DNA from 2 places in the Micromonospora sp. ZG13 genome. Region 1 is predicted to be linked to the other one. Evidence: riboswitches for the same ligand, from Rfam matches in the RefSeq annotation. Region 1 holds a riboswitch; the other holds the start of a gene.
The links. Region 1 has a riboswitch for glycine ahead of AC5L34_RS17860 (hypothetical protein). Riboswitches for the same ligand answer to the same signal wherever they lie in the genome.

Region 1 (14,148 bases):
CGGCCAGGTCCGCGGCGTGCAATGACCACAGCAGCGCGACGTACGTGTCGCGGGTGGCCTCGGCCTGCGCGAGCGCCGTGGTCCCCTCGCCGAGGAGGTCGATCGTGACCTGGAGGCCCACCCCGGCGAGCTGGCGGGCCACCGCGACCACCTCACGATCCTCCTCGCCCGCGACGAACCGGCGGACGATTCCCCGGGTCAGGGACGACCGCGAGACCAGTGCGCGCATGCGCTCGTTCTCCGCGGCCAGGAGCAGGAGCTTGTTCGGCATGGAACGCCTTTCCGGAGGGCCGGGTCGCGACGCCGTCGCCGGACGGCGGCGAGCGGGTTGGTGCCGCCGGGGTGCGGTGCGCGCACGCGTCCCCGGCGGACGTTCACGGGTGGGCCGTGGGGCCCGCAGCCGCCGCGTCGGCGTCGGCCAGGTAGGCGCGGTACTCGTCGGCCGTCATCAGCGCCGGCGCGTCGGTCAGGCGCACCCGCACCAGCCAGCCCGCCCCGTACGGGTCCGTGCCGATCAGGTCCGGGTCGGCGACGACCGCGTCGTTGGTGGCGACGATCTCGCCGCTCACCGGCAGGTACAGCTCGGCCACCGACTTGGTGGACTCCACCTCGCCGCAGACCTCGCCCGCGCTCAGGTGGGTGCCCGGTTCGGGCAGCTCGGCGTGGATGACGTCGCCGAGGGCGGCGGCGGCGAACGCGGTGATGCCCACGGCGGCCGGTTCGGTCGTGTCGTCGAGCCACTCGTGGTTCCTGCTGTAGCGCAGACGCGCGGGAACGTCCATGGTGCTCACTCCTGGGGATGAATCGGTGCGCGTCAGCGCGGGCGGCGGTAGAGCGGCGGCGGAGTGCCGCGTACCGCGTCGGCGGGGCTGAGGGCGCCGGACGCAACCGACCCGGACCGACCTCCAGCGAAGAGGCCGGCGCGTTCGCGTACCGCGCGGTGCCCGGCGGTCTCGCTGCCGTGGCGCAGCGGCGCGGACCAGCCGGTGAACCGGGCGCCGAGTTCGGCGCGCACGGCGTGCAGGGGTGAGCGGAGCAGGGGTGTCGGACTGTGCTGCACGGAGGCCTCCCTCGTCCCGACGCGGTCGCGTCGTACGGTCGGTTGCCTCCCGCTCTGTCATCGACCTGAGAGCTTCACCGCCGGTTGGCGGCTTGCACCGTGGGTGAGACGACGGATCGTCTGCTTTCCAGAGTTCGCCTCACCCGAGCGGTAACGGGGCCTGAGAGTTTCTTGGGAGTTTGCTCCTTCGGCGCCCCGACGGACGGTCGGGATCTCTCCCGCGCGGGTTCGAACGGCGTCTATGTAGTTGTGGGTCGCCCGCAGACCCTAGGCGACCGGCCGAGCGGGTGTCAACGGCTGCGGACGGTCGCCGAACCGTCACTCATATCGACCACCAGCGATTCTTTACACGATGTGTGATGTGTGCCATTGTACTGGCCACCCGCAGCGCGAGTCCCGCTTGATCGACGGACGTCAGCGCGCAGCCACCTCACACCACCACCCGCCGGCCGCCCGGCCGGACCACGAACGCCAGGAGGCGACCCGTGAGAACTTCGAGACCACGACACCGGCGCGGCTGGCCCGCCGTCCCGCTGGCACTGGCACTGGCCCTGGGGCTGGGGCTGGCCCCGATGGCCTCCGCCGGCACCGCGAACGCGGCACCGCCGCCCAGGCCGACCGGCGCCGCCCCGACCGACGCCGGCACCGGCTCCGGCGCCGCCGACGCCCACGTCCGGCGGTCGCCGCTGCCGGTCAACGAACGAGCCCCGCTCCCCTCGTCCCGGGAGGAGCTGCGCCGCGACTACGACCGGCCCGACGCCGCCCGAAGCCGCGTCGCCCCGTCGATGCGCGCCTCGGCCGCCGCGCCATGCGCGGTCAGCGACTTCACCAGCCGGACCGGCAGCGCCCTGGTGCAGCAGATCAAGGCGTCCACGACCGACTGCGTGAACACCCTGTTCAGCCTCTCCGGCAGCGACGCCGCCCAGGCCTTCCGCGAGGCGCAGATGACCAGCGTGGCGTACGGGCTGCGGGACGACGCCGCCGCCTACGACGGCACCAACCGCACGGGCACCGCCCAGCTCGTGCTGTACCTGCGGGCCGGCTACTACGTGCGGTGGAACCATCCCGCCACGGTGGGCTCCTACGGCCCCGGCCTGCGCACCGCCATCCGCGCCGGGCTGGACACGTTCTTCGCCAACAGCCGCTCCGGAAACGTCAGCGACGCCAACGGCGAGGTGCTGGCCGAGGCGGTCACCCTCATCGACAGCGCGGAGGAGAACGCCCGCTACCTGTACGTGGTGAAGCGGCTGCTGACCAGCTACAACAGCTCGTACGACTCGTCGTGGTGGATGCTCAACGCCGTCAACAACGTCTACACGGTGCTGTTCCGCGGCCACCAGGTGCCCGAGTTCGTCAGCACGGTCAGCGCCGACCCGAGCGTCCTGGACACCCTGTACACCTTCGCCTCCGGCAAGCGGGCCCTGCTCGGCACCGACCGCGGCTACCTCGTCTCCAACGCCGGCCGCGAACTGGGCCGTTTCCTCCAGCACACCGCCCTACGGTCGAAGACGCGACCCCTGGCCCGGGGCCTGCTCGACCTGAGCGCGATCACCGGCCCCACCGCCGCCCTCTGGGTCGGCGTCGCCGAGATGACCGACCACTACGACAAGGCCGAGTGCGCCTACTACGGCACCTGCGACCTCCAGCGGCGGCTCGCGGCCGAGGTCCTGCCGATCACCTACACCTGCGGCAACACCATCCGCATCCGCGCCCAGCAGATGACCTCCACCCAACTCGACTGGGCATGCACGAGCATGCGCAACCAGGACGCCTACTTCCACTCAATCGCGGCGGACACGGGCCCGGTCGCCAACGACCGCAACACGACCATCGAGGTCGTGGTCTACGACTCCAGCACCGACTACCAGACGTACGGCGGGCCGATGTTCGGCATCGACACGAACAACGGCGGCATGTACCTCGAAGGCGACCCGGCGGCCGCCGGCAACCAGGCGCGCTTCATCGCGTACGAGGCGGAGTGGCTGCGGCCCACCTTCGAGATCTGGAACCTCAACCACGAGTACACCCACTACCTCGACGGTCGCTTCAACATGTACGGCGACTTCACCGCCAACATCGCCACCCCCACCATCTGGTGGATCGAGGGCTTCGCCGAGTACGTGTCGTACTCGTACCGGGAACTGACCTACGGCGCCGCCATCACCGAGGCCGGGAAGAAGACCTACTCCCTGCGTACGCTCTTCGACACCACGTACAACCACGACACCAACCGCGTCTACCGGTGGGGCTACCTGGCGGTGCGCTACATGCTCCAGTCGCACCGCGGTGACGTCACCACGCTGCTCGGGCACTACCGCACGGGCAACTGGAACGCCGCCCGCACGCTGCTGACCGGCACCATCGGCAGCCGCTACGACACCGACTGGTACGCCTGGCTGGGCGCCTGCGCGGCCGGCAACTGCGGCGGCACCAACCCGCCCGGAAACCAGGCCCCGGTCGCGGCGTTCACGTCCACCACCAGCGGACTCAACGCCACCTTCACCGACCGGTCCACCGACGCCGACGGCAGCATCGCCGCCCGCTCCTGGACCTTCGGCGACGGCACCACCTCGACGGCGACCAACCCCACCAAGACCTACCGCGCCGCCGGCACGTACGCGGTCACCCTCACCGTCACCGACGACAAGGGCGCCACCGCCCGGACCTCCCGCGACGTCACGGTCACCGGCGATCCCGCCGCGCTGCCCGAGTGCACCGGCGGCGACGTGCGGACGCTGGGCCGCAACTGCCAGCGGAGCAACCTCCAGGCCACCACCGGAAACCTCTCCTACCTCTACCTCCAGGTGCCCGCCGGCACCGCCCGCCTGACGATCACCTCGTCCGGTGGCACCGGCGACGCGGACCTGTACTACAGCCCCAGCGGCTGGGCCACCACGAGCGCGTACACCCACCGGTCGGTCACCAGCGGCAACGGCGAGACGATCACGATCGACAATCCGGCCCCCGGCTACCACTACGTCAGCCTGCACGCCAGGCAGGCGTTCAGCGGGGTCACCGTGAAGTCGGAGTACTGACGACCCGCGCCACGTCCGGCAGTGGTGGCCGCCCGCGCGTAGCGCTGGCGGCCACCACCGGCTGGCGGCCGGCGCGCCCGCGTGGCCTTGCGGATCGGCGGCGGCCCGGGCCCGCAGCGCTCAGTCGTCGGCGGCGAGTTCGCCGAGCGTGACCGGCTGCGCCAGCGGACGGGACGCGTACCCGGCCAGGTCGGCCACGCCCGGCGCCCGGCCCACCTCCCGGGCCACCAGGCAGGCCGTGGCGTAGCCGCAGACCCGACCCTGGCACCAGCCCATGCCGGCCCTGGTCAGCAGCTTCGCGCCCCGGGCGTCGGTGGCGGACAGCTCCCGCACCGCCCGCCGGACCGCCGCGACGGGCACCTCCTCGCACCGGCAGACGAGCGTGTCGTCGGCGCACCAGTCCGGCCAGGCGGCCGGCACGGGGTGGACCGCGTGCAGCGCCGCCGCGAACCGGCGCAGCCGGCGCCGGGCCCGCAACAGCCGGTCGAGCCGGCGGGCCGGGAAGGGCGGCGGACGGCCGAGGGAGAGCGCGGCGGCGCCCCCGGCGAGCTGCCCCTCCACCAGCGCCAGGCCGGCACCGCCGACGCCGGTGACCTCACCGGCCGCGTACACCCCCGGCACCGAGGTCGCCTGAGCCGCGTCGGCGGCCAGCACCAGGCTGCCGTCGCGGTCCAGCCGGGTCGCGCAGCCCAGGGCCACGGCCAGCTCCAGCTGCGGGGTGAACCCGAAGCCCACCGCGAGGCCGTCGCACTCCACCCGGGTGCCGGTGCCGGGCAGCACGGTGCCGCCGGGACCGAGCCGGGCGACGGTCACCCCGGTCACATGGTCGGTGCCGTGCGCGGCCACCACCGCCGTCCGGCGGTGGTAGGGCACGGCGTGCCGCAGCATCCGCCAGCCGTACCGGCCGGCCTCGGCGAGCTTGCCCGCCGCGCCGACGACCGCGCGCGGGTGGCGGGCGTACCCCGCCGGGTCGTTCGCCTCGTAGACGCCGACGACGGTGCCGCCCGCCGCGGCCAGGCCGGTCGCGACCGGCAGCAGGAACGGTCCCGTCCCCGCCACCACGATCCGCCGCGCGAAGGTCACCCCCTGGCCCTTGAGCATGGCCTGGGCGCCGCCGGCGGTGACCACGCCGGGCAGGTCCCAGCCCGGGAACGGCGCGACCCGGTCGTGGGCGCCGGTCGCGACGACCAGCCGGCGCCCGCGCACCACCCCCGCACGGGTGTGCACGGCGAACTGCGGGTCGGCGCGGCCCGCCGGGGACTCCACGAACCAGACGGCGGCGTCGGCCCGGTACGCGACCCGGCCGAGCTGCCCGCGCAGCCGGGCGAACGTCGACCAGTCGGGGTGCTCGCCGCCGTCGGTGTCGGCGCGGTGCCGCCAGAACTGCCCGCCCGGGCGTGACCCGGCGTCGAGCAGCGCCACCCGGCAGCCGGCCCGCGCCGCCGAGGCCGCCGCGGCCAGCCCGGCCGGCCCGGCGCCGACCACCACCACGTCGTACGCGGTCACGGCCGCGGCCCGCCGTCGTCGTGGGTCTCGACCACGTCCCCCGGACGGGCGACGACCAGGCAGGCGCGCTGGGACGGCGTCCCGTTGACGCGTACCAGGCAGTCGAAGCAGATCCCGATCCCGCAGAAGATCCCCCGGGGCCGGTCGCCGACCCGGGTGCGCCGCCACGAGCGGATGCCGGCGGCGAGCAGTGCGGCGGCGATCGTCCGCCGCCCGTCGGTGGGGACGGGGCGGCCGTCAAAGGTGAACGTCATGGCGCTCCGGGGCGAATGGTCGTAGGTCCATGTCCGGGCGGCGCCCGGTCAGCAGTGCCGCGACGGCGTGCCCGGTGGCCGGGGCGAGACCGATCCCGGCGCCCTCGTGGCCGGCGGCGTGGTAGAGGCCCGGCACCCGGGGATCGGCGCCGATCATCGGCAGGTGGTCGGGGCTGTAGGGCCGGAACCCCCGGTAGGCGCGGATCGCCGACACCCGGCCGAGGACCGGGAAGAGCCGGACCGCGCCCGCCGCCAGCCGGCGCAGCGCCGGCAGCGGGATCGTCGGGTCGAACCCCACCCGTTCCCGGGTGGAGCCGATCAGGATCGTGCCCGCCCTGGTGCCCTCCACCACAGGCGAGACCTCCAGGTCGCCGGAGCTGCGGCCGACGTTGGCGACGTAGCCGGCCGCGTACACCTTGTGCCGCACCAGCGGCGGCAGCGCCTCGGTGACGAGGATGAAGCCGCGCCGGGGCAGGATCGGCAGCTCGACCCCGGCCAGGGCGGCGACCTCGCCGGCCCAGACGCCGGCGGCGTTGACCACCGTCGCGGTGTGCAGCGTGCCCCGGTCGGTCACCACGGCCCGGACCGCTCCGGTGGCGTCGCGGCGCACCCCGACGACCCTGGTCCCGGTCAGCAGCCGCACCCCGGCGGCACGCAGCAGGTGGGCGGCGGCCAGCATCGGCTGCACCTGCATGTCCTGCGGATAGTGCACGCCGCCGGCGAGGTCCCGGGCCAGGTGCGGCTCGAACCCGGGCAACGCCTCGGCAGCCACCTCGTACGCCTCGACCCCGACGGCGCGCTGGCTCGCGGCGAACGCCCGCAACGCGGCGTGTTCGGCCGGCGAGGCGGCCACCACCAGCCCGCCCTTGTGTTCCAGCTCGATGTGTTCCCCGCCGAGACTCTCTCCGAGTTCCCGCCACAGGGCGACGGAGTGCCGGGCCAGCGCCAGCTCCGGCCCGGGCGGCTTGTCGGAGACGAGGATGTTGCCCTCGCCGGCGCCGGTGGTGCCGGCGGCCACCCCGCCCCGGTCGACCACAGTCACGGCCAGTCCGGCGCGGGCGGCGTAGTAGGCGCAGGCGACGCCGACCATGCCCGCCCCGATGACGACGACGTCCGGGCTGGCGGCGGTCATGAGGCGACGCGGTGCATCCACGCCTCGACGTCGTCCGCGTGACGGGGCAGGTCGGCGGAGAGCATGCGGTAGCCGTCGTCGGTGATCAGCACGTCCTCCTCGATGCGCATGCCCAGCCCGCGCAGCTCGGCGGGGATCAGTTCGTCGTCCGGCTGGAAGTAGAGTCCCGGCTCCACGGTCAGCACGTGACCGGCCGCGAGGCGGCCGTCCAGGTAGGTCTCGGAGCGGGCGGCGGCGCAGTCGTGCACGTCCAGGCCGAGCATGTGGCCCGAGCCGCAGAGGGTCCACCGGCGGTGCAGGCCGCAGTCCTGCGCCAACGACCGCTCCGGCGTGCAGGGCAGCACCCCGAGATCTGCCAGCCCGTGCACCAGCACGGTCATCGCGGCCTCGTGGAAGGCCCGGAAGTGCGCCCCCGGCCGCAGGCACTCCAGCGCGGCGTCGTTGGCCCGCCGGCACAGCTCGTACAGGTCGCGCTGCAACGGGCTGAACCGGCCGGAGACCGGCAGGACCCGGGTGATGTCGGCGGTGTACAGCGACCGGGTCTCCGCCCCGGCGTCGAGCAGCAGCAGGTCGCCGTCGCGGACCGGCCCGTCGTTGTCGTTCCAGTGCAGGGTCGCCGCGTGCGCGCCGGCGGCCACGATGGACTGGTAGCCGACGTCGTTGCCCTCCAGCCGGGCGCGCTGCCAGAACACCCCCTCCAGGTACCGCTCGGACGTCCGCATCGCCATCGGCAGCGCCCGCACCACGTCCTCGAAGCCGCGGGTCGTGGTGGCCACCGCCTGCTCCAGCTGGGCGATCTCCCAGGGATCCTTCACCAGGCGCAGCTCGGCCAGCACGGCGGCGAACTCGGCGTCGCCGGCGGTGGCCCCGCCGCCGAGCAGCGCGTCGACACCTGCGTCGACGCCGCGCAGCACCCGCGTCGGCGTGTGCGCCCCGGCCAACGCCGGCGCCAGCTCGGCGACGTGGCGGGTCGGCAGGGCCAGCCGGCGGCTGCTCTCGCCTAGGGTGGGACGCCGGCCGGCCCACAGCTCGCCGTAGACCCGGTCCCGGAAGAACTCGCCGTCCTTGCGTCCCGAGCGGGGACGCAGGAACAGCGTGGCGTCCCCGTCGGGTTCGACCACCAGGACGCCGTCGGAGGACTGGTCGCCGGTCAACCAGGTGTACGCCGAGTGGGGCCGGAAGCGGTAGTTCTGGTCGTTGGAGCGCTGCTGGTAGCCACCGGCCGGGACCACCAGGCGCTGGCCGGCGAACAGCTCGTGCAGCCGCGCGCGCCGCCTCGCGGCCCAGCCGGCGACCTCGTCGACCGGCAGGTCGTACTGCTCGGTGTCCGCCCAGCCGGACAGCATGAACTCCTCGAGCGCGGGGCTGACGGGCAGGTCGTGGCTGCCGGTACGCAGGTCGCGGGTCACAGCGGCTCCTTGACGTGGAGGGGTCGGTGGCGTGGGTCAGTGGGGTCGCGGCGGCGCCGCGAAGGTGACGGTGCGGACCGAGGTGTAGAAGTGCAGGGCGGCGGTGCCCTGTTCGCGCGGGCCGTAGCTGGAGGCCTTCTCGCCGCCGAACGGGGCGTGGAAGTCCACCCCGGTCGTCGGCGCGTTGACCCGGATCAGGCCGGTGTCGATCCGCCGGGCGGCGTCGAGCAGCGCGCCGACGTCGTGGCCGTGCACCGAGGTGACGAGCCCGTACCGCACGTCGTTGACCAGGTCGACGGCGCCGGCCAGGTCCGGCACGGACAGGATCGCCGCCAGCGGCCCGAAGGTCTCCTCCCGGGCCACGGGGTGTGCCGGGTCGAGCCCGTCGATCAGCACCGGCGCGACGTAGTAGCCGTCGTCGGCGGCGGTCGGGCCGCCCGTACCGCCGGTGAGCAGCCGCGCCCCGCTGGCCCGCGCGGCCCCGGCGGCGTCGAGGACCCGCTCACGCGCCGCCGCGTCGATCACCGGGCCGGCGACCACGCTCGCCTCGGCCGGATCGCCGAACCGCAGCGACGTCACGGCGGCCACCAGCGCCTCGGTGAACTCCCGGGCGTCGCCCACCACGACGATCCGCCGGGTCGCGGTGCACTTCTGTCCGGCGTACCCCATCGCGGCGTTGGCCAGCAGCGCGGCGGTCTGCCCGAGGTCCGCGTCGGGCAGCACGACGGCCGCGTTCTGGCCGCCCATCTCCGCCTGGACCGGCAGTCCGGCGCGGGCGGCCGCGACCGCGACCTGCGCGCCGACCGCCGCGGACCCGGTGAACGAGACGACGTCGCTCGCCTCGACGACCGCCTGGCCCGTCGCCGGTCCGCCCGGCACGACGTGCAGCAGCCCGCTCGGCAGCAGCCCCTCGAAGAGCCCGGCCACGGCCTCGCCGCAGGCGAGCGCTTCCGGGGAGGGCTTGAGCAGCACGGCGTTGCCGGTGGCGAGCGCCGGCGCGGCCTTCCACAGCGGGATGGCCAGCGGGAAGTTCCACGGCGTGACCAGCCCGGCGACGCCGCGCGGGCGGCGTTCGGTGAAGAGCAGGCCGGGCTGGTGCGCCGGCAGCGAGGGCGCCAGCACGTCACCGGTCGCGGCGTAGCAGGCCTGTGCGTAGTAGTCCAGGATGGCCGCCCCGCGGTCGACCTCGGCGCGGGCCTCCCCCGCCGGCTTGCCGACCTCGCGGACGATGAGGTCGGCGACCGCGTCGGCCCGCTCGCGCAGCCGGTCCGCCGCCGCGCGCAGGGCCGAGGCGCGGCCGGCGGGCCCTTCCCGGCACCAGCCGGCCTGTGCGGTACGCGAGCGCGCGGCCAGTGCGCGCACCTCGTCGGGGGACACCGCGGCGCGCTCGGCGACCACGTCGCCGGGGCACTGCGGAGAACGGCTCCGGATCATTTCGGTCACCACAGGAATCCTGCCGGGAAGGGGTCGTCGGGATCGAGGAAGTACTGGGCGGTGCCGGTCAGCCAGGCCCGCCCGGTGACCGTCGGCACCACCGCCGGGCGGCCCGCGACGGTGGTCGTGTCGACCAGCCGTCCGACGAACCGGGTGCCGAGCAGGGACTCGTTGACGAAGTCGCGGTCGAGCGGCAGCAGGCCCCGGGCGTGCAGCTGCGCCATCCGCGCCGACGTGCCCGTACCGCAGGGTGACCGGTCGAACCAGCCCGGGTGGATCACCATGGCGTGCCGGGAGTGGCGGGCGTCCGAGCCCTCGCCGGCCAGGTAGACGTGGTGGCAGCCGGAGATCTCCGGCTGCTCGGGATGCACGGGCCGGTCGGTGGCGTCGACCGCCGCCATGATGGCCAGTCCGGCCTCCAGCAGCCGCTGCTTGTGGGCCCGGTCGAGGGTCAGGCCCAACTCGGCGAGGTCCACCACCGCGTAGAAGTTCCCGCCGTAGGCCAGGTCGTAGCGGACCCGGCCCAGTCCGGGGACGTCGACCACGGCGTCCAGCGCCGCGACGAAGGACGGTACGTTGCGGATCGTGACGGCGGTGGCGCGGCCGTCGGCCACCGCGACCGACGCCACCACCAGTCCGGCGGGGGTGTCCAGGCGTACGGTGGTCACCGGCTCGGTGACCTCGACCATCCCGGTCTCGACGAGCACGGTCGCCACGCCGATGGTGCCGTGCCCGCACATCGGCAGGCAGCCGGACACCTCGATGTAGATCACGCCGAAGTCGGCGTCCGGCCGGGTCGGCGGTTGCAGGATCGCCCCCGACATCGCCGAGTGGCCCCGGGGCTCGCACATCAGGAAGGTGCGCAGGTGGTCGAGGTGGGTCATCAGGTGTTCGCGGCGCTGCGCCATGGTGGCGCCGGGGATCACCGGCACCCCGCCGGTCACCACCCGGGTGGGCATCCCCTCCGTGTGCGAGTCGACCACGTGGATGACGCGGTTGGTACGCATCAGCGGTGACCCGCCGCGAGCAGCCGCTCGGTGGTCCTGCGGATCTCGGCGGCGACGGCCGGGGGCAGGGGCTGGCGCGGCTGGCGGGTGGGGCCGCCCGGCCGGCCGGCCACGTCCATGGAGAGCTTGATCGCCTGGACGAACTCCGAGCGGGAGTCCCAGCGCAGCAGCGGGTGCAGCGTCCGGTACAGCGGCACGGCGGTCGCCGGGTCCCCGGCGACGGCAGCCTCGTAGAGGCGGGCGCAACTGTCCGGGATGGCGTTCTGGTAGCCGCCGATCCAGCCGACCGCCCCGGCCATCAGCAGTTCGAGGGCCACGTCGTCGGCGCCGGCCAGCAGGTCGAGGCCGGGCGCGAGCTCGGCGATCTCGTACGCGCGGCGGACGTCGCCGCTGAACTCCTTGACCGCGACCACGAGCCCCTCCTCGAAGAGCCGGCGCAGCAGGGCAGGGGTGATGTCGACGCGGGTGTCGAGCGGGTTGTTGTAGGCCACGATCGGCAGGCCGGCCCTGGCCACCTCGCGGTAGTGGGCCAGCACGGCCGCCTCGTCGGCGCGGTACGCGGTGGGCGGCAGCAGCATCACGGCCTGGCAGCCCGCCTCGGCCGCCTGCTCCGCCCAGCGCCGCGCCTCGTCCGCGCCGTACGCCGACACGCCGGGAACCACCGAGAAGCCGGCGGGGGCCGCCTGCACCGCGGTGCGCACGACGGCCTCGCGCTCCTCGGCGCTGAGCACCTGGTACTCCCCCAGCGAGCCGTTCGGGACGACCCCGCGGCAGCCGTTGTCGGCGAGCCACCGGACGTGCGCCGCGTAGGCGTCGAGGTCGACGCTCAGGTCACGGGGGTCGAACGGCAGGGCGGCGGCCGCCAGGACGCCCCGCCACGGAATCTGTTCCACGCCACCTCCAGTAAAATGTTACATGGCACCGTAGCACGGTCGTCGGGACGTCCACCAGATCCGAACGGTGTTCCTCTCCCCGGCACCGACGACCGCACCCGCGACCGTGGTCGGCGCGCCGGCCGGCCGCGTGCCGGACCGGCGCGAGGCGCCCCGGCTAGCGCTCGGGCCGGTCGGCCCAGATGCCGCGCACGTGCCGCAGGTGACCGCGCATCAGGTTCACGACCCCGTCCCGGTCCCCCGCCGCGAACAGGTCCATGAGCTGGACGTGCTCGTCCGCCGAGTCGACCAGCCGGCCGTCCCTGACCAGCGCGTCGAGCCCGTACAGGCGGGTGCGGTTACGCAGGTCGGCGACCGTCTCCACCAGCCGCAGGTTGCCGCCCGCGCGCAGCAGGGTCAGGTGGAACTCGCTGTCCGCCTCGATGTACGCCACCACGTCGCCCCGGCTCGCCGCCTTGACGATGGCCTGCGCGAGCACCCGCAGCTCGCGCAGCTGCTCCGCCGAGAGCCGGCCCACCTGGTCGGCCACCACCGGGATCTCCAGCAGCTCCCGGATCTGGGTGATCTCGTCGAGTTCCCGCTCCGACAGGGACCTGATCCGGAAGCCCTTGTTCTTGACGATCGTGATCAGGCCCTCCTTGGCCAGATCGAGGATCGCCTCGCGCACGGGGGTCGGGGAGACCCCGAACTGCGTCGCCAGCGTGGGCGCCGAGTAGATGGTGCCGGGCCTGATCTGACCCGCCACGATCGCGGCGCGCAGCGCGTGCGCCACCTCCTCGCGCAGGCTCTGCCGCCCCGCGATGGCCGCCAGCGCCAGTACCGGCCCGGCGGCATCGGCGCCGCCCGCCTGCCAGTCGGCTGTCACCACCACGTCACCCCGCTCAGCCCGCGCCGTCACCCGTGGACCGGTCGTCCGACGCCACGGCCCGCCCGAGCTTACCGGTCGGCCCGGTGCCCGCCGCCATCGTCGCCCTGCGCCGGGTCGCCGGTGCTCAGCGGCCCGCGCCCGCCAGGATCTCGGCGGCCGCCCGCTCGCCGGCCTCGATCGCCCCGTCCAGGTAGCCGGCCCACCGGGTGGCGGTCTCCGTGCCGGCCCAGTGCACCCGCCCCACCGGCCGGCGCAGCTCCGGCCCGTACCCGCACCAGGAGCCGGGGGTCGGCGCCCCGCAGAAGCAGCCCCGCGTCCACTCGTCGGCCGACCAGTCGTACTCGACGAACTCCTCGGGCCGCCGGGCCGCCGGACCGACGACGGCGGCCAGGGCGTCCAGCAGGCCCGCCCTGCGCTCCCCCGGCGACATCCGCCGCAGCGCGTTCGCCTCCGGCCCGTAGCTGAACGCGGTCAGCACCCCGCGCGCGGAGTCCGGGGTGCCGTTGTCCACCGTCTCGGTGACCGGCCCGGCGAGGCAGACGGCGACACCGGAGCGGCCGTCCGCGCGCCAGAACGGCTCCGGGTAGACCGCGTGGACCTTGAACGCCGAGCCCATCGGCATCCGCTGGGTGAGCGCGTCGCGCAGGGCCGGCAGGGGCGGGTCGTACCGGATGCGCCCGGCCAGCGTCGGCGCCACGGCGACCACCACCGCGTCCGCCTCGACGCGGTCGGTGTCGGTGTGCACGACCACGCCGGCGTGGTCCTGCGCGATCGCCCGCACCGCAGCGCCCAGCCGCACGGCGTCCGGGCCGAGGGCGGCGGCCAGCGCCTCGGCCAGCACCGGCGGCCCGCCGACGACGCGGTCCTGCTGCGCGCCGCCGGCCATCGCGAGCAGCGCCCGGCTGCCGCCGCCGGAGCGCAGGTAGAACGCCATCTGGAGCAGGGAGATCTCGTCCGGCCCGGCGGCCAGCAGGCCGCCGGCGAGCAGCCGGCCGAGATAGCGGGCGGTCGCCGGGTCCGGCGCGGCCGTGCGCAGCCAGCCGGCCAGCGTCGTACGGTCCCACTCGGCGGCCTGCGCCGCCGCCCACGGCGCGGCCGGGTCGACCCGCTCGGCGTACGCGTCGAGCAGGTCGAGGACCCTGCCGGCGGCCTCAGGCGCCCCGGCGTGCCGGCCGTCGGGGAACAGCACGGTCGACGGGCCGTACGCGGCGGACGCGAAGGTGCCGATCCCGTACCGGGCGAGGAGCCCGTTGACCCGCTCCTGGGTCGGGCCGACCCACTGGGCCCCCAGATCGAGCTGGGTGCCGTCGGCCAGCCACCGGGTGAGCACCCGCCCGCCCACCCGGTCCCGCGCCTCCAGCACCCGCGTGCGTACGCCGGCGCGGGCGAGCGTGAGCGCGGCGGCCAGCCCGGAGAAACCGGCGCCGACCACGACGACCTCGGTTGCCATGCGACGGCATACCCGTTCGCGTCGCCGCCATGACCCGGCCGCCGGCCGGCGTCAACGCAGGTGGCGCCCGGCGGGGCAGCGCGATCGGCCCGCAGGGGCC
Region 2 (14,148 bases), on a different contig from region 1:
ACCGGTGACCCCCCGCGGCTTTCCCGCCTTCGCGCCCGGGCGGGCCCGCCGGCCCCGTACCTGGTGGGCGACGGCGTGGAACCGGGCGTGGGAGGCCGACGCCCTGGACGCCGGGCCGCTGCGGGCCGGGCGCCGGCTGGCCGCCGCCGGGCACGTCGGACCGATCACCGTCAGCCCCGGCCGGCTCACCGCGGCCGTGCACGACGGCGACGCCGAGCAGGCGTACGACACCCGCATACGCGTCGCGTCACTCGGGGACGACGACTGGGCGCGGCTGGCCGGCGAGGTGGCCGCCCGCGCCGGACACCAGGCGGCGCTGCTGGCCGGGCAGCTGCCCCGGGACCTGGCCGAGGCGAGCGGGGTGCCGCTGTTGCCCGGGCTGGGCGAGCTCGCCCCGGAGTGCGACTGCCCCGAGTGGGACCACCCGTGCCGGCACGCCGCCGCCCTGTGCCACCAGGTGTCCTGGCTGCTGGACACCGACCCGACCCTGCTGCTGCTGATCCGCGGCCGCGGGGCCCGCACGCTCGTGCCCGCCGGCACCGCCGCACCCGGAGCCGACGCGCCGGCTCCGGCGGTCGCCGCCACCGGGGACGGGTCGGCGTCGTCGAGGCGGAGCACCGAGGTGGGCACGGCCGCCGCCGAGGCGTACGCCCGGGCGGCGCCGCCGCTGCCGCTGCCGCTGCCGCTGCCGCTGCCGCCGGGGCCGGGGCCGGTGGCGGACGGTCCCACGCTGCCGCTGCTGCCGCCGGGCCCGGACGTCGACGTCGACGTGCTGCGCTCGGCCGTGGCGGTGGCGGCCGGCCGGGCGGCGGCCCTGCTGCACACGCACCGGGGCGCGGACGACGCCCCCGTGCCGACAGACCGCGACCCCGGCTAATGTAACAGCGCTGTCAGATATGGTCGGTGACGAAAGAGGCGGGGCGATGAGCGGGCGCTACCCACGGATCGAGCCGTACGCGCACGGGATGCTCGACGTCGGCGACGGGCAGCTCGTCTACTGGGAGACCTGCGGCAACCCCGACGGCAAGCCCGCCGTGGTGCTGCACGGCGGGCCCGGTTCCGGCTGCGCGCCCGGCTGGCGGGACCTGTTCGACCCGGCCCGCTACCGGGCGGTCCTGTTCGACCAGCGCGGCTGCGAGCGCAGCACCCCGCACGCCGCCGATCACGGCGTGGACCTGTCCACCAACACCACCGACCACCTGATCGCCGACATCGAACGCCTGCGCGCGCACCTCGGCGTGCAGCGCTGGCTGGTGCTCGGCGCGTCCTGGGGCGCCGCCCTGGCCCTGGCGTACGCGCAGCGGCACCCGCAGCGCGTCAGCGAGCTGGTGCTGTTCAGCGTGACCGCCGGCACCCGACGGGAGATCGAGTGGATCACCCGGGACATGGGGCGGGTGTTCCCGGCCGAGTGGGCGCGTTTCCGCGACGGGGTGCCGCCGGCCGAGCGCGACGGCGACCTGGCCGACGCGTACGCCCGGCTGTTGGCCGACCCGGACCCGGCGGTGCGCGAGCGGGCGGCGCGGCAGTGGTGCGCGTGGGAGGACACCCACGTCGCCACCGTGCCGGGGCACCGGCCCGACCCCCGCTACGACGACCCGGTGTTCCGGATGGTCTCCGCCCGCCTGGTCACCCACTACTGGCGGCACGGGTGTTTCCTGCCGGAGGGCCAGCTGCTGCGCGAGGCGGGCCGACTAGCCGGCATCCCCGGGGTGCTGCTGCACGGCAGACTCGACATCAGCAGCCCGCCGGAGATCGCGTGGCAGCTGGCGCAGGCATGGCCCGACGCCCGACTGGAGCTGCTGGACGCCGCCGGGCACGGCTCCGGCAACGGCATGGCGCAGCGGGTCGTGGCGGCGCTGGACGACTTCGCCGACCGCCGCTGACGCGTCGACGCCGTTACGCCACGGCCTCCCGGCCGTCGCGCACGACAAACTCGCCGGCGGCGGTGGGACCGAACCCGGTGCGGCGCAGGGTGAGCGCGACGGCCCCCGCGCCGCCGTCGGCCACCGTCGAGTCGGTGATCCGGTACGAGGCCGGGGCCGCGCCGTCGGCGAACAGGCGCTTGCCGGCGCCGACGACGACGGGGAACTGCAACAGCCGGTACGTGTCGACGAGCCCCGCGTCGTGCAGGGCACGCGCGAGCTGCCAGCTGCCGTGCACCTGGAGCTCGCCGCCCGGCTGCTGACTGAGCCGCCGCACCTGCGCGACGACGTCGCCGCGCAGGACGGTGGTGTCGCCCCAGGCCGCGTCGGCCTCGGAGAGGGTGTTGCTGACGACGTACTTCGGCCAGGTGTTCAGCGCGGTGGCGACGAGGTTGTCGGGGTCGGTGACCTGCGGCCAGTAGCCGCGCATCATCTCGAAGGTGCGGCGTCCCAGCAGGAAGGCGTCGGCCTGCCGGAACCACCCGTCGACGGCGTCGAGCTGACCGTCGCCGCTGTGCGGCACGAGCCAGCCGCCGCGCGTGAAGCCGTTGCTGGTGTCTTCCTCGGCCCCGCCCGGCCCCTGCATGACGCCGTCGAGGCTGACGAAGGCGTGGACGCTGATCTGCATGACTGTCCTCCCTGAAGGGCCCGCGACGCGGCGGGGCGGGTGCGGTGTGCCCGGGCGGGCACCGCGTCCCGAAAGCCTCCTACCGACAGCAACTCTTGTCAAGACAAAATAAGTTGTCGGCAGGAGGCGGGCCGTTCTCCGTGCGGGAACCGCGCTACGGCACCATCCAGGCCAGCAGGGGCGTGGCCTGCAACCCGACCAGCAGGCACATCAGGGCGAGCAGCAGCACGCTCGGGCCGACCATCCGCCGGAACAGGTCGCCCTCGCGGCCGGTGAGCCCGACCGCGGCGGCGGCGATCGTCAGGTTCTGCAAACTGATCATCTTGCCGAGCGTGCCGCCCGAGGCGTTGGCCGCGGCCAACAGGACCGGATCGAGGCCGGCGCGCTGCGCCGCGGCCACCTGCAACGCGCCGAACAGCGAGTTGGACGACGTGTCCGAACCGGTCAGGGCGACGCCGAGCCACCCGAGGACCGGCGCCAGCACCGCGAAGAACCCACCCGCGCCGGCCATCCAGACGCCCAGCGTGGCGACCTGCCCGGCGGCGTTCATGGTGAACGACAGCGCCAGCAGCCCGACCACCGTCGCCACCGCCCACCGCAGCTCGACCAGGGTGCGCCCGTAGAGCCCGACGGCCTCGCGCGGCGACACCCGCAGCAGCACCACCGTGATCAGGCCCGCCACCAGCAGCAACGACCCGGGCGCCGCCAACCAGGCGAAGCGGAACGTCGTCACCGGTGACGGGTCGCCGGCGGCCGTGACGACGTGCAGCCCCGGCCAGGACAACGCCAGCGTGCCGGCGTCGAGCAGCCGCTTGAGCGCCGGCACCTGGGAGACGGCGAAGACCGCCACGATCGTCACGTACGGCGCGTACGCCCGCCACCGCGCCCCGGGCGCGCCCTCGGCGGGCGCCGTGCCGGCGTCGCCGGGCGCGGTCGACGACTGCGGGGCGGGGCGCGGCGACGCCGGGGCGTCGTGGGGCGGGCCGCCGGCGCCGACCGGCACGGCGACCGGTCGCCGCACCACGCGCCGGCGGGCGACGAGCAGCAGCACGCCCATCCCCGCGAAGGCGGCGGTGATGTCGGCCAGCGCGGCCGTCAGCCAGTTCGCGGTGACGAACTGCGCCACCGCGAAGGCGCCGCCGCACGCCAGCGCCGGGCGCCACAGCTCGCGTACGCCCCGGCGGCCGTCGGCGACGACCAGCAGCACCAGCGGGACGACGACCGCGATCACCGGCACCTGCCGGCCGGCCATCATGCCCAGTTCCGTCGCCGGCAGCCCCGTCACGCCGGCCAGCGTGGTGATCGGCAGGCCGAGCGGGCCGAAGGCCGCCGGCACCGTGTTGCCGACCAGCGCCACGGCGGCGGCGCGCAGCGGGCTGAAGCCCAGGGCCAGCAGCATGACCGTGGTGACGGCCACCGGCGTGCCCTGGCCGGCCAGGGCCTCCAGCAGCGACCCGAAGCAGAACGCGATCACCAGGGCCTGCACGCGGCGGTCGTCGCTGAGGCGGGCGAACTCCCGCCGCAGCGTGTCGAAGTGCCCCGTGTGCACGGTCAGCCGGTGGATCCAGATCGCCGTGCCGAACGTCCAGACGAGCGGGAAGAGGGCGAAGGTGGCGCCCTGGGCGGCGGCCAGCAGCGTCTGCGGCAGCGGCATCCGCCACAGCCACCAGGCCAGCAGCACCGCCACGGACAGCGCACCGAACGCCGCCACCCAGGCCCGCGTACGCACCACCGCGAGCAGCACGAACAGGGTGAGCAGGGGCAGCGCGGCGCAGGCGGCGCTCAACGTGAGCGACCCGCCGACGGGTTGCAGGGGTTGCTGGAACATACCGACCGCCTCGGCTGCGGACGCCCTCGATCCGGTTACCGCTCATCTGACCGGACGAAGGCGCCGCGGCGCCTCTTCCAACGTGCCCAGCACCGGCGGGCCGCGCCACACGGCGGCGCGCGCTCGGGGCCGCGCCACGGCGGTACGCGCTCACGCCCAGGACCGCGCTGCCCCCGGTGCGTGCCGCGCTCAGCCGCCGGCGAGGGCGGCGCGCACCGGGGCGGCCTTCGCGGCGGCCTCGGCGACCTCGGCGTCGGGATCGCTGCCCCACGTGATGCCCCCGCCCGCCCAGACGTGCACCCGCTCGCCGTCGACGGCGGCGGTGCGGATCGTCAGGCCCAGGTCGATGCGGCCCGGGGCGACCCAGCCGAGCGCGCCCATGCTGGCGCCCCGACCCACCGGCTCCAGCGCGGCGACGTGCTCCAGGGCGGCGAGTTTCGGGGCGCCGGTGACCGAGCCGCCGGGGCAGAGCGCGCGCAGCAGGTCCGCCAGGCCGAGCCCGTCGGCGACGGCCGCGGACACCGTCGACTCGGCCTGCCACAGGTCGCACCAGCGGCGTACGGCGAACAGTTCGTCGACGCGCACGCTGCCGGTGCGGGCGACGCGGGCCAGGTCGTTGCGCTCCAGGTCGACGATCATCACGTGCTCGGCGCGTTCCTTCGCCGAGGCGAGCAGCGCCGCGCGGCCGACGGCCGTGGCCGGCCGGGTGCCCTTGATCGGCCGGGTGATCAGCCGCCCGTCGGCCAGCTCCACCAGGGTCTCCGGGCTGGCGCAGCCGATCGCCCAACCCGCACCGGTGAGGGTGCCGCCGTAGCGGGCGCCGGGCAGCGCGGCCAACCGACGCAGGGCCGGCAGCGGGTCGCCGCTGTAGCGGGCGGCGGCGTGGCCGACGAGGTTGACCTGGTAGACGTCGCCGCGACCGATCGCGGCGCGCACCGCGGTGACGGCGTCGGCGTGCTGGCGCGGCGTCCAGCTCTGCGCCCAGTCGCCGCGCCACCAGTGCGCGCCGGGTGTCGTGGCGCCCTCCGCGACCGGGCGGCTCGACGCCACCGCGGCCGGGCCGTGGCCGTAGACGACCACGGCGACCTCCGGCAGCGCGGGGGCGGGGTTGGCGGCGCCCGGGGGCGCGCCGATCAGGGCCGCGCCGGCGGCGGCGGAGACGTAGAGGGCGGCGCCGCACACCCCGGCCGGGTCGTGGCGGGGCGCGGGGCGGGCCAGCTCGTGCAGCGGCAGGCCGTACGCGGCGAGGAACTCCTCGACCCGCGCCGCCGGGTCCCCGCCGTCGGCGGGCCGCCACTGCCAGCGGGCCCGCTCGACGAGCGTACGGCGGCAGTCGGCCGGCGCCCCCGGCACGTCGACCCCTAACCCTGGGAGCGTTTCCACGCCGTCCGGCCCATCCACCCTCATCCGTTCAGTGGATTTCAGCGAATCCACGCGCATACCTGCTCGATGCTGACCGCTTTTGCTTGGTACTGTGCGTCACTGGTCATGTGAACCATGACACAGTGCCCCCACAGTCCGGAGATCCCGATGTGCCAGCACCAACCCACCTGCCCCTCCGCCGAAGCGACCGACCGGGAAGCCGCCCGGGTCCTCGCCTGCTTCCCTGAGCAGGGCTGGAGCCTGCTCTGCAACGGTGTCATCGTCTTCGAGGACACCGGCGAACTCCTCCCCGACGGCAGCAGCATCGCCCCCCACCGCGGCCCCGCCCGACACGCCCTCGTCGCCTGACCCTGTCACGCTGCGTCACGCAATACCAACGCGTCGATCCAGGCTGGTCCCCCGGTCGGGACACCCCCCGGCCCAGGTCGGCGCACCCGCCGGGGCGGCACCACGACCGCCCCGGCGTCACGCGACGTCAGCTCTCGTACGCCTCCGGCGCCGGGCACGAGCACACCAGGTTCCGGTCGCCGTACGCGCCGTCGATGCGCCGCACCGGCGGCCAGTACTTCCCGGCGCGCGCCACCCCGCCCGGGTACGCGCCCACCGACCGCGCATACGCGTGCGGCCACTCGTCGGCGGACACCATCGCCGCCGTGTGCGGGGCGTTGGCGAGGGGATTGTCGCCCGCCGGCCACTGCCCCGACCCCACCTTGTCGATCTCCTCCCGGATGGCGATCATCGCATCGCAGAACCGGTCCAGCTCGGCCAGGTCCTCACTCTCGGTCGGCTCCACCATCAGCGTCCCCGCCACCGGGAACGACATCGTCGGCGCGTGGAACCCGTAGTCGATCAGCCGCTTCGCCACGTCGTCCACGCTCACCCCCGTCGCCTTCGTCAACGGCCGCAGGTCCAGAATGCACTCGTGCGCCACCAGGCCCTTGTTGCCCGCGTACAGCACCGGGAAGTGCCCGCGCAGCCGCGCCGCCACGTAGTTCGCCGCCAGCACCGCCACACCCGTGGCCCGCACCAGCCCCGCCGCGCCCATCATCCGCAGGTACGCCCACGGGATCGGCAGGATCCCCGCCGACCCGTGGCGGGCCGCCGAGATCGCCGGCCGGCCGTCGACGTGCGCGCCCAGCGGGTCACCCGGCAGGAACGGCGCCAGGTGCGCCCGCACCGCCACCGGACCCACCCCCGGACCCCCGCCGCCGTGCGGGATGCAGAACGTCTTGTGCAGGTTCAGGTGCGACACGTCCGCCCCGAACTTGCCCGGCTTGGCGAAACCGACCAGCGCGTTGAGGTTCGCCCCGTCGACGTACACCTGCCCGCCGGCGTCGTGGACCTTCGCGCACAGCGACGCGATGCCCGTCTCGTACACCCCGTGCGTCGACGGATACGTCACCATGATCGCCGCGAGGGCGCCCCGATGCTTGTCGATCTTCGCGTCGAGGTCCACCAGGTCGATGTTGCCCCCGTCGTCGCAGCCCACCACGACCACCCGCATGCCGGCCATCACCGCGCTGGCCGCGTTGGTGCCGTGCGCCGACGACGGGATCAGGCACACGTCGCGGTGCCCCTCACCCCGGTCGCGGTGGTAGGCCCGGATCGCCAGCAGACCCGCCAGCTCGCCCTGCGAACCGGCGTTGGGCTGCACACTGACCGCGTCGTAGCCGGTCACCTCCGCCAGCCACCCCTCCAACTGGGAGATCATCTCCCGGTAACCGGAGGTCTGCGCGTCCGGCGCGAACGGGTGGATGTGGGCGAACTCCGGCCAGCTCACCGGCTCCATCTCGGTGGTCGCGTTGAGCTTCATCGTGCACGACCCGAGCGGGATCATCCCCCGGTCCAGGGCGTAGTCGAAGTCCGACAGCCGCCGCAGGTAGCGCAGCATCGCCGTCTCCGAGTGGTGGCTGCGGAACACCGCGTGGGTGAGGAAGTCCGACGTACGGGCCAGCGCCGCCGGCAACACGCCCCCGACCGGCGCGTCCCACGCCGCCGCCACGCCCCCGGCCCGCCCGCCGAGCACGGCCACGAACGCGTCGCACACCGTCCGCAGGTGCGCCAGGGTGGTCGTCTCGTCGCAGGACGCCCCCACGTGGTCGGCGTCGACCAGCCGCAGGTTCACGCCCCGCGCGGCGGCGTCGGCCACGACCGCCCCCGCGCGGCCCGGCACCCGCACCAGGACCGTGTCGAAGAACGCCTCGTGCACCACCTCCACGCCGTCGAGGCCCCGCAGCGCCGCCGCCAACCGCACCGCCCTGTCATGCGTACGGCGGGCGATCTCCCGCAGCCCGTCCGGACCGTGGTAGACGGCGTACATGCCGGCCATCACCGCCAGCAGCACCTGCGCCGTGCAGATGTTGCTGGTCGCCTTCTCCCGGCGGATGTGCTGCTCCCGGGTCTGCAACGCCAGCCGGTACGCCGGGTTGCCGTCCGCGTCACGCGACACCCCGACCAGCCGGCCGGGCAGCATCCGCTCCAACCCCGCCCGCACCGCCAGGTAGCCGGCGTGCGGCCCACCGAAGCCCATCGGCACACCGAAACGCTGCGTCGTGCCGGCGGCGATGTCGGCGCCGATCTCCCCCGGCGGGCGCAGCAGCGTCAGCGCCAGCAGATCCGCCGCCACGGTCACCAGCGCCCCCACGGCGTGCGCCGCCTCGACCAGGCCCGCCTGATCACGCACCGCCCCCGACGCCCCCGGGTACTGAAGGTGCAGACCGAAGAACTCCGCCGGCAACTCGTCACGCCCGGGGTCGACGACCCGCACGTCGATACCGAGCGGCTCGGCCCGGCTCGCGATCACCGCGATGGTCTGCGGCAGGGTGTCGGCGTCGACCACGTACACCGCGCTCTTGCTCTTCGACGCGCGGCGCGCGAGGGTCATCGCCTCGGCCGCGGCGGTGCCCTCGTCGAGCATCGACGCGTTCGCGGTGGCCAACCCGGTCAGGTCCGTGACCATCGTCTGGAAGTTCAGCAACGCCTCCAGCCGCCCCTGGCTGATCTCCGGCTGGTACGGCGTGTACGCCGTGTACCAGGCCGGGTCCTCCAGCACGTTGCGGCGGATCACCGCCGGGGTGTGCGTGCCGTGGTAGCCCAACCCGATCATCGACACCACGACGGTGTTGCGGGCCGCCAGCGCCCGCAACTCGGCCAGGGCGTCGTGCTCGCTGGCCGGCTCCGGCAGGTCCAGGGTGCCGTGCCAGCGGATCACCTCGGGGATCGCCGCGTCCATCAGCTCTTCGACCGAGCCGTAACCGACGGCCTCCAGCATCCGGCGCTCGTCGTGCGGATCGGGACCGATGTGGCGGGCGGCGAACTGCTCTGCGGTCATGGGCGGCACTCCCGGGGCGAGGTCGACAGGTCGGCCTCCCCCTCTGTCGCGCCCACGAGGCGCTCCACAGTGCCTGCCCACGAGGTCCTTTTGCCTGAGAGGTTCCGGGGAGGATTTGCCCCTTCGGCGCCGCCTGAGATGCTGCTGGGCGGTCTCTCCCACGTGGGTACTACCGGCATGGTCAACGCTACCAGCGCCCGCTGATCCACACCCCGACAGGCCGCTGCCGCCCTGCCGGTCAGCCCACCGGCACACCGCCGATCGCCCGGTCGGCCAGCGCCGGCAACAGCCGACCCAACGGCGCGTCGACCGTCAACGCCGCGTACCCGTCACCCCGGGTCGGCCCCTGGTTGACGATCACAACCGGAATGCCCGACTTCGCCGCCGCCACCACGAACCGGCGACCCGACATCACCGTCAACGACGATCCCAGCACCAGCAGCAGCCGCGCCCGTGCCACCAGCTCGAAACAGCGGGCCACCCGCGCCGCGGGCACCGTCTCACCGAAGAACACCACGTCCGGCTTCAACATGCCGCCCCGACAGAACGTGCAGTCGACCGTACGGAACCCGGCCACCTGCTCGTCGGCGAGATCCACGTCACCGTCCGGGTTGACCGCCGCCACCCGCGCGTCGAAGCCCGGGTTCACCTCCCGCAGCCGCCGGTCCAGTTCCTCCCGCGACGTCTGGTTGCCGCAGTCCAGGCACACCACCTCGTCGAGGCGGCCGTGCAGCTCCACCACCCGAGGGCTGCCCGCGGCGGTGTGCAACCCGTCCACGTTCTGGGTGATGATCCCGTCGACCAGCCCGCCGCGTTGCAGCCGCGCCACCGCCCGGTGCCCCTCATTCGGCGTCGCCCGCGCGATCATCCGCCACCCCAGGTGGCTGCGCGCCCAGTAGCGCCGCCGCGCCACGGGGTCACGCGTGAACACCTGGTACGTCATCGGGGTGTGCCGTCGCGCCGCGCCACTGGGCCCCCGGTAGTCCGGGATGCCCGACTCGGTGGACAGCCCCGCCCCGCTCAACACCACGACACCGCCGCCGGCCACCAGCCCGGCCAGCGCGTCGACCGTCTCCGTCACCCGTCCATGCTGCCTCAGGCAGGCGCCCCTCGGCGAACACCGGCGACCGTCCCGCCAGTGCACGCCCCGCGCCGCCACCCCGCCGGCCAACCGGCCAGGCGGGCGCCGCCACCGCCCGGGCCGAGAGGCCGCGCCGGGCCGAAGCGGCGGCTAGGTTGGCAGTATGCGCGTCGTCATCGCCGGAGGCCACGGCAAGATCGCCCAGCTCGCCCACCGCGAACTCGCCGGTCGGGGCGACACCGCCGTCGGGCTGATCCGCAACCCCGACCACGCCGCCGCGCTGCGCGCCGCCGGCGCCCACCCCGTCGTCGCCGACCTCGAACACGTCGGCGTCGACGAACTCGCCGAGCACCTGCGCGACGCCGACGCCGTCGTCTTCGCCGCCGGCGCCGGCCCCGGCAGCGGTGCCGACCGCAAGGACACCGTCGACCGGGCCGGCGCCGTCCTGCTCGCCGACGCCGCGCAACGCGCCGACGTCCGCCGCTACCTGCTGGTGTCGTCCATGGGCGTGGAGGGCGAGGCGCCCACCGGCACCGACGAGGTGTTCGCCGCGTACCTGCGGGCGAAGAAGGCCGCCGAGGACGACCTGACCGGCCGCGACCTCGACTGGACGATCCTGCGCCCCGGCCGCCTCACCGACGGCACGCCCACCGGGCGCATCACCCTCGCCCGGCGGGCACCGGCAGGCGCCGTCACCCGCACCGACGTCGCCCGGGTCCTCGTCGCCCTGCTCTACCACCCGCACAGCGCCGGTGCGATCCTGGAGGTCGTCGGCGGCGACACCCCCATCGCCGACGCCGTCGCCGCCGTCGACCAGCGCTGACCCGGCGCCGCTACTCGCCGACCACCGCACGCAGCTGCGCGCTGAGCGCCCCGGCAGCAGCCGCGTCGGTACGCAACTGCTCCGACTGCTCCGACAGGTACGCCTGCCACCGGCTCAGGTGCTGCTGCGCCGTCGCCACCGCCGCCACCAACGCCGCGTGCCGGCCCTCCAACTCCCGCACCTGCCGCGGCAATCCCTCGTCCCCCGCCCGGCCGGCAGCATCCCCGGCCAACACGTGCGCCTCCGCGAGGATCTCCTCGGCCTGCCGCCGCGCGTCGGCGATGATCTCCGCGCCCTCCGCGCTGGCCTCACTGATCGTCCGGTTCGCCTCGTCCTGCGCCCGCACCGCCAACTCGATCACCATCGGGTCCGGGCCCTGCGGGGCGGTGCTGGGCAACGCGCCGTGGCGCAACATCTCCACCTGCCGCGCCAGGGCCTCGTTCTCCCGCCGCAGCCGGTCCACCTCACCCCCCAGCAACGCCACCCGCTCGTCCGCCGACCGGGCCAGGCCGGCGACCTCGTCGGCCGACAGCCACCGGCTGCCCCGGAACCGGCGCGCCTCCAGCGCGGCCACGGACCGGGTCAGCTCACCGTGCGGATCGGCGACCACCCGGTCACCGTGGTCGATGCTCATCGCGCACCTGTCCAACTCAAGTCGCGCGGTGCGGCGGGAGCCGCACCGGTCCACGTCACATCGGACGGCGCTACGGCAGCCGCGCTCGCCAGAGGTGGGTAGAGGGAGTGATCGTAACTTTCGGTCAGGATCCGCTCCGGCGTCACCCCCGACGTGGCCAGGGCGCTGATCGTCTCCCGGGTCATCTCCGGGCTGCCGCACACGAGCACCTCGGTGTCCCGCCACGGACCCAACCGCGCCGCGGTGTGACCGGCCGTACCGACCGCACCCTGCCACTGCCAGCCGCTCTCGACCGTCGGCACGTACCGGAGCCACCCACCGACCTCACCGGACCGCCACGACCCCGCCGGCGGCATCGCCGCCAACTCCCGCAACGCCCGGTCGTCATACAGGTCGTCGGGCGTCTTGCCGCCCACCACCAGAGTCGTCGGACGCCCCGGTCCCCGCTGCAACGCCTCCACCACCGCCCGCAACGGCGCCAGCCCGGTGCCCCCGGCCACCAGCAGCAACGGCAGATGGGGTGACCGGTCGTACGACGCCAACGCCTCACCCACCGGCAACCCCAACAACAACTGGTCGCCCTCGCGCACCTTGCGCACCAGATAAGTGGAGAACCGACCCGTGGCGCGGACGTGGAACTCGATCGTCCCGTCCGGACGCGGCGCGTTCGCCGGCGACAGATAGCGCCACGTCCGCAACTGCGGCACCTGCACCGGCAACGACTGCCCCGGCAGGTACTCGCACAGATAGTTCGGGCGGACCGTGAGCACACACACGTCGGACCGCCGCCGCTGCACCCTCAGCACCTCCGCCTCCCAGTACGGCGGCGACGACCGCACCGCCTCCGCCGCACCGGCCAGCATCAACCGCGCCACCAACTCGTACGCCGCGGCCCACTCCGCGCGCAGCGCCGGCGTCCACCGTGGCCCGAGGAACCGCTCCAACGTCAACAGCAACGCCTGCCCGACCTGGCTGTAGTGCCACTCCGCCATCGGCACCGGCCGACCCTGCCGGTCCTCGCCCCGGAACCGGCGGTGGTCAGCCCCCAAGCGCTGCGCGAACGACGTCACCACCCGCTCGTCGTCGATGTGGGTGATGACATGCCCCAACGCCGCAAGCAACTTGTCCTGCTGGTACTCCATGTTGGTCGGGAACATCGTGCGGACCTCGGGCGCGATCACGAACAACGTCGCGTAGAAGTGCTTCGCCGCCTCCGGACCGGCCACACAGAACTGGGCCCAACTCTGGCGTAACGCCGCGACATCCATGCCTCAGCCCTCCTGCCGGCGAGCGACGTCATGACGCTGCCGCAGGGTCGACTGCAACACGCCCGACGGCCCGTACGCACGGTCCGCCTGCCACAGGTTCGGGTTCGGGATCCTCTCGTCGTAGTAGCGGTGATGCACGGCATGCAACGCGGCCCACCCCACACTGCCGTTGAGCCACGACCAGTCACCATGCACCGGCCGACCCGCCCGCTCCTCGAACTCGCAGAACCTCATGAACTGCTCCGACTCGGTGTGCGGATCGGACACCCGCACACCGGCCAGCCGGAACGAGTGCAGCACCGCCTGGTTGATCACCAACACGGCGTGCTCGCGCCACAGATTGTCCTCCCGGGAGGTGTCCAACCCCAGCCCCCGGGCCACCGGCAGCAACTGGTCGTAGCGGCCCCGGTCCCCCATGTTGCGGGTACCGATCTCGTCGCTCAGATAGTGACCGTTGAAGGGAGCACAGCTGTAGTCCACCCCACCGATCCGCAACCGCATGTTGCTGATCACCGGCAGGGCATGCCAGCGCAGCCGTAGATCCTCGAACCACGGGTACTCCGGATGCACCAGGGCGACCTCCCGAACGAGGTCCCGGGACACCTCCACCACCGTCGGATCCTCATACGCCGTCTCGATGACCCATGGCAACAGGTCGAACCGACCCGGTACCGCGGGCGGACGCCACCCCAGACGCCGCGCCGCATCGGTCATCGCCACCTGCGCCGGATCACCCCGCACCGACCCGTCGTCCGTCCGATGCCCGCAGTACCGGATCAACTGGTCGTTCCAGATCCGCGCCCGCGGCCCCACCCCCGGCCGGTCGGGCGCGAACACCGTCATGACCGACTGGATCCGCCCACCGTTGTCCGCCACCGCCAGGTGCTGCGCCAACTCCTGCGAGATGCCCGCCACCGTCGTCACCTCGCGCCGGTCCCGGACCTTCAGCCCTGCCCACCGCACCCGTCCCACGCACCGCACCGACTGCCGCCAGGCGACCTTCGCCCCGTACGCCAACTCCTCCGTGGTGTGCCGGTACGTGCCGGTCAGCGCGATCTCCTCCCGGACCTCCGCGATCCGCCCGATCAGGCCCGGCAGCCGTCGCTCCGCGTGGTAGAGCTGCAAGAACTCGACGGCCTCCGCCGTGACGTCCTCCACCAGGGAATCTTGCGACCGGGAGGCATGAGCCACCGGACAGCCCGACGCGTTGCCGTCTGCGGCACTCTCACCGGCATCCAAGACCATTGCGT

Region 2: linked by a shared signal. The riboswitch ahead of gcvP (aminomethyl-transferring glycine dehydrogenase) and the one ahead of AC5L34_RS17860 (hypothetical protein) in region 1 are both predicted to bind glycine.

What each region holds. Positions count from the first base shown of each region.
Region 1 covers NZ_JCADBQ010000007.1:312,779-326,926, reverse strand. The annotation lists gene AC5L34_RS17870 (proline dehydrogenase family protein) at 1-271, opposite strand, end outside; gene gcvH (glycine cleavage system protein GcvH) at 375-782, opposite strand; gene AC5L34_RS17860 (hypothetical protein) at 815-1,060, opposite strand; glycine riboswitch at 1,113-1,193, opposite strand; glycine riboswitch at 1,199-1,291, opposite strand; gene AC5L34_RS17855 (collagenase) at 1,546-4,095, shown strand; gene AC5L34_RS17850 (FAD-dependent oxidoreductase) at 4,216-5,601, opposite strand; gene AC5L34_RS17845 ((2Fe-2S)-binding protein) at 5,598-5,855, opposite strand; gene AC5L34_RS17840 (NAD(P)/FAD-dependent oxidoreductase) at 5,839-6,987, opposite strand; gene AC5L34_RS17835 (aminopeptidase P family protein) at 6,984-8,333, opposite strand; gene AC5L34_RS17830 (aldehyde dehydrogenase family protein) at 8,433-9,830, opposite strand; gene AC5L34_RS17825 (proline racemase family protein) at 9,836-10,837, opposite strand; gene AC5L34_RS17820 (dihydrodipicolinate synthase family protein) at 10,837-11,730, opposite strand; gene AC5L34_RS17815 (GntR family transcriptional regulator) at 11,888-12,595, opposite strand; gene AC5L34_RS17810 (flavin monoamine oxidase family protein) at 12,723-14,048, opposite strand.
Region 2 covers NZ_JCADBQ010000009.1:34,110-48,257, reverse strand. The annotation lists gene AC5L34_RS19355 (SCO1167/SCO6262 family helicase) at 1-8, shown strand, start outside; gene AC5L34_RS19350 (SWIM zinc finger family protein) at 5-877, shown strand; gene pip (prolyl aminopeptidase) at 924-1,883, shown strand; gene AC5L34_RS19340 (dihydrofolate reductase family protein) at 1,897-2,550, opposite strand; gene AC5L34_RS19335 (L-lactate permease) at 2,705-4,378, opposite strand; gene AC5L34_RS19330 (chorismate-binding protein) at 4,568-5,785, opposite strand; gene AC5L34_RS19325 (DUF5999 family protein) at 5,909-6,109, shown strand; gene gcvP (aminomethyl-transferring glycine dehydrogenase) at 6,237-9,092, opposite strand; glycine riboswitch at 9,165-9,263, opposite strand; gene AC5L34_RS19315 (NAD-dependent protein deacetylase) at 9,331-10,173, opposite strand; gene AC5L34_RS19310 (NAD(P)H-binding protein) at 10,337-10,996, shown strand; gene AC5L34_RS19305 (hypothetical protein) at 11,007-11,630, opposite strand; gene AC5L34_RS19300 (globin domain-containing protein) at 11,627-12,898, opposite strand; gene AC5L34_RS19295 (nitric oxide synthase oxygenase) at 12,902-14,143, opposite strand.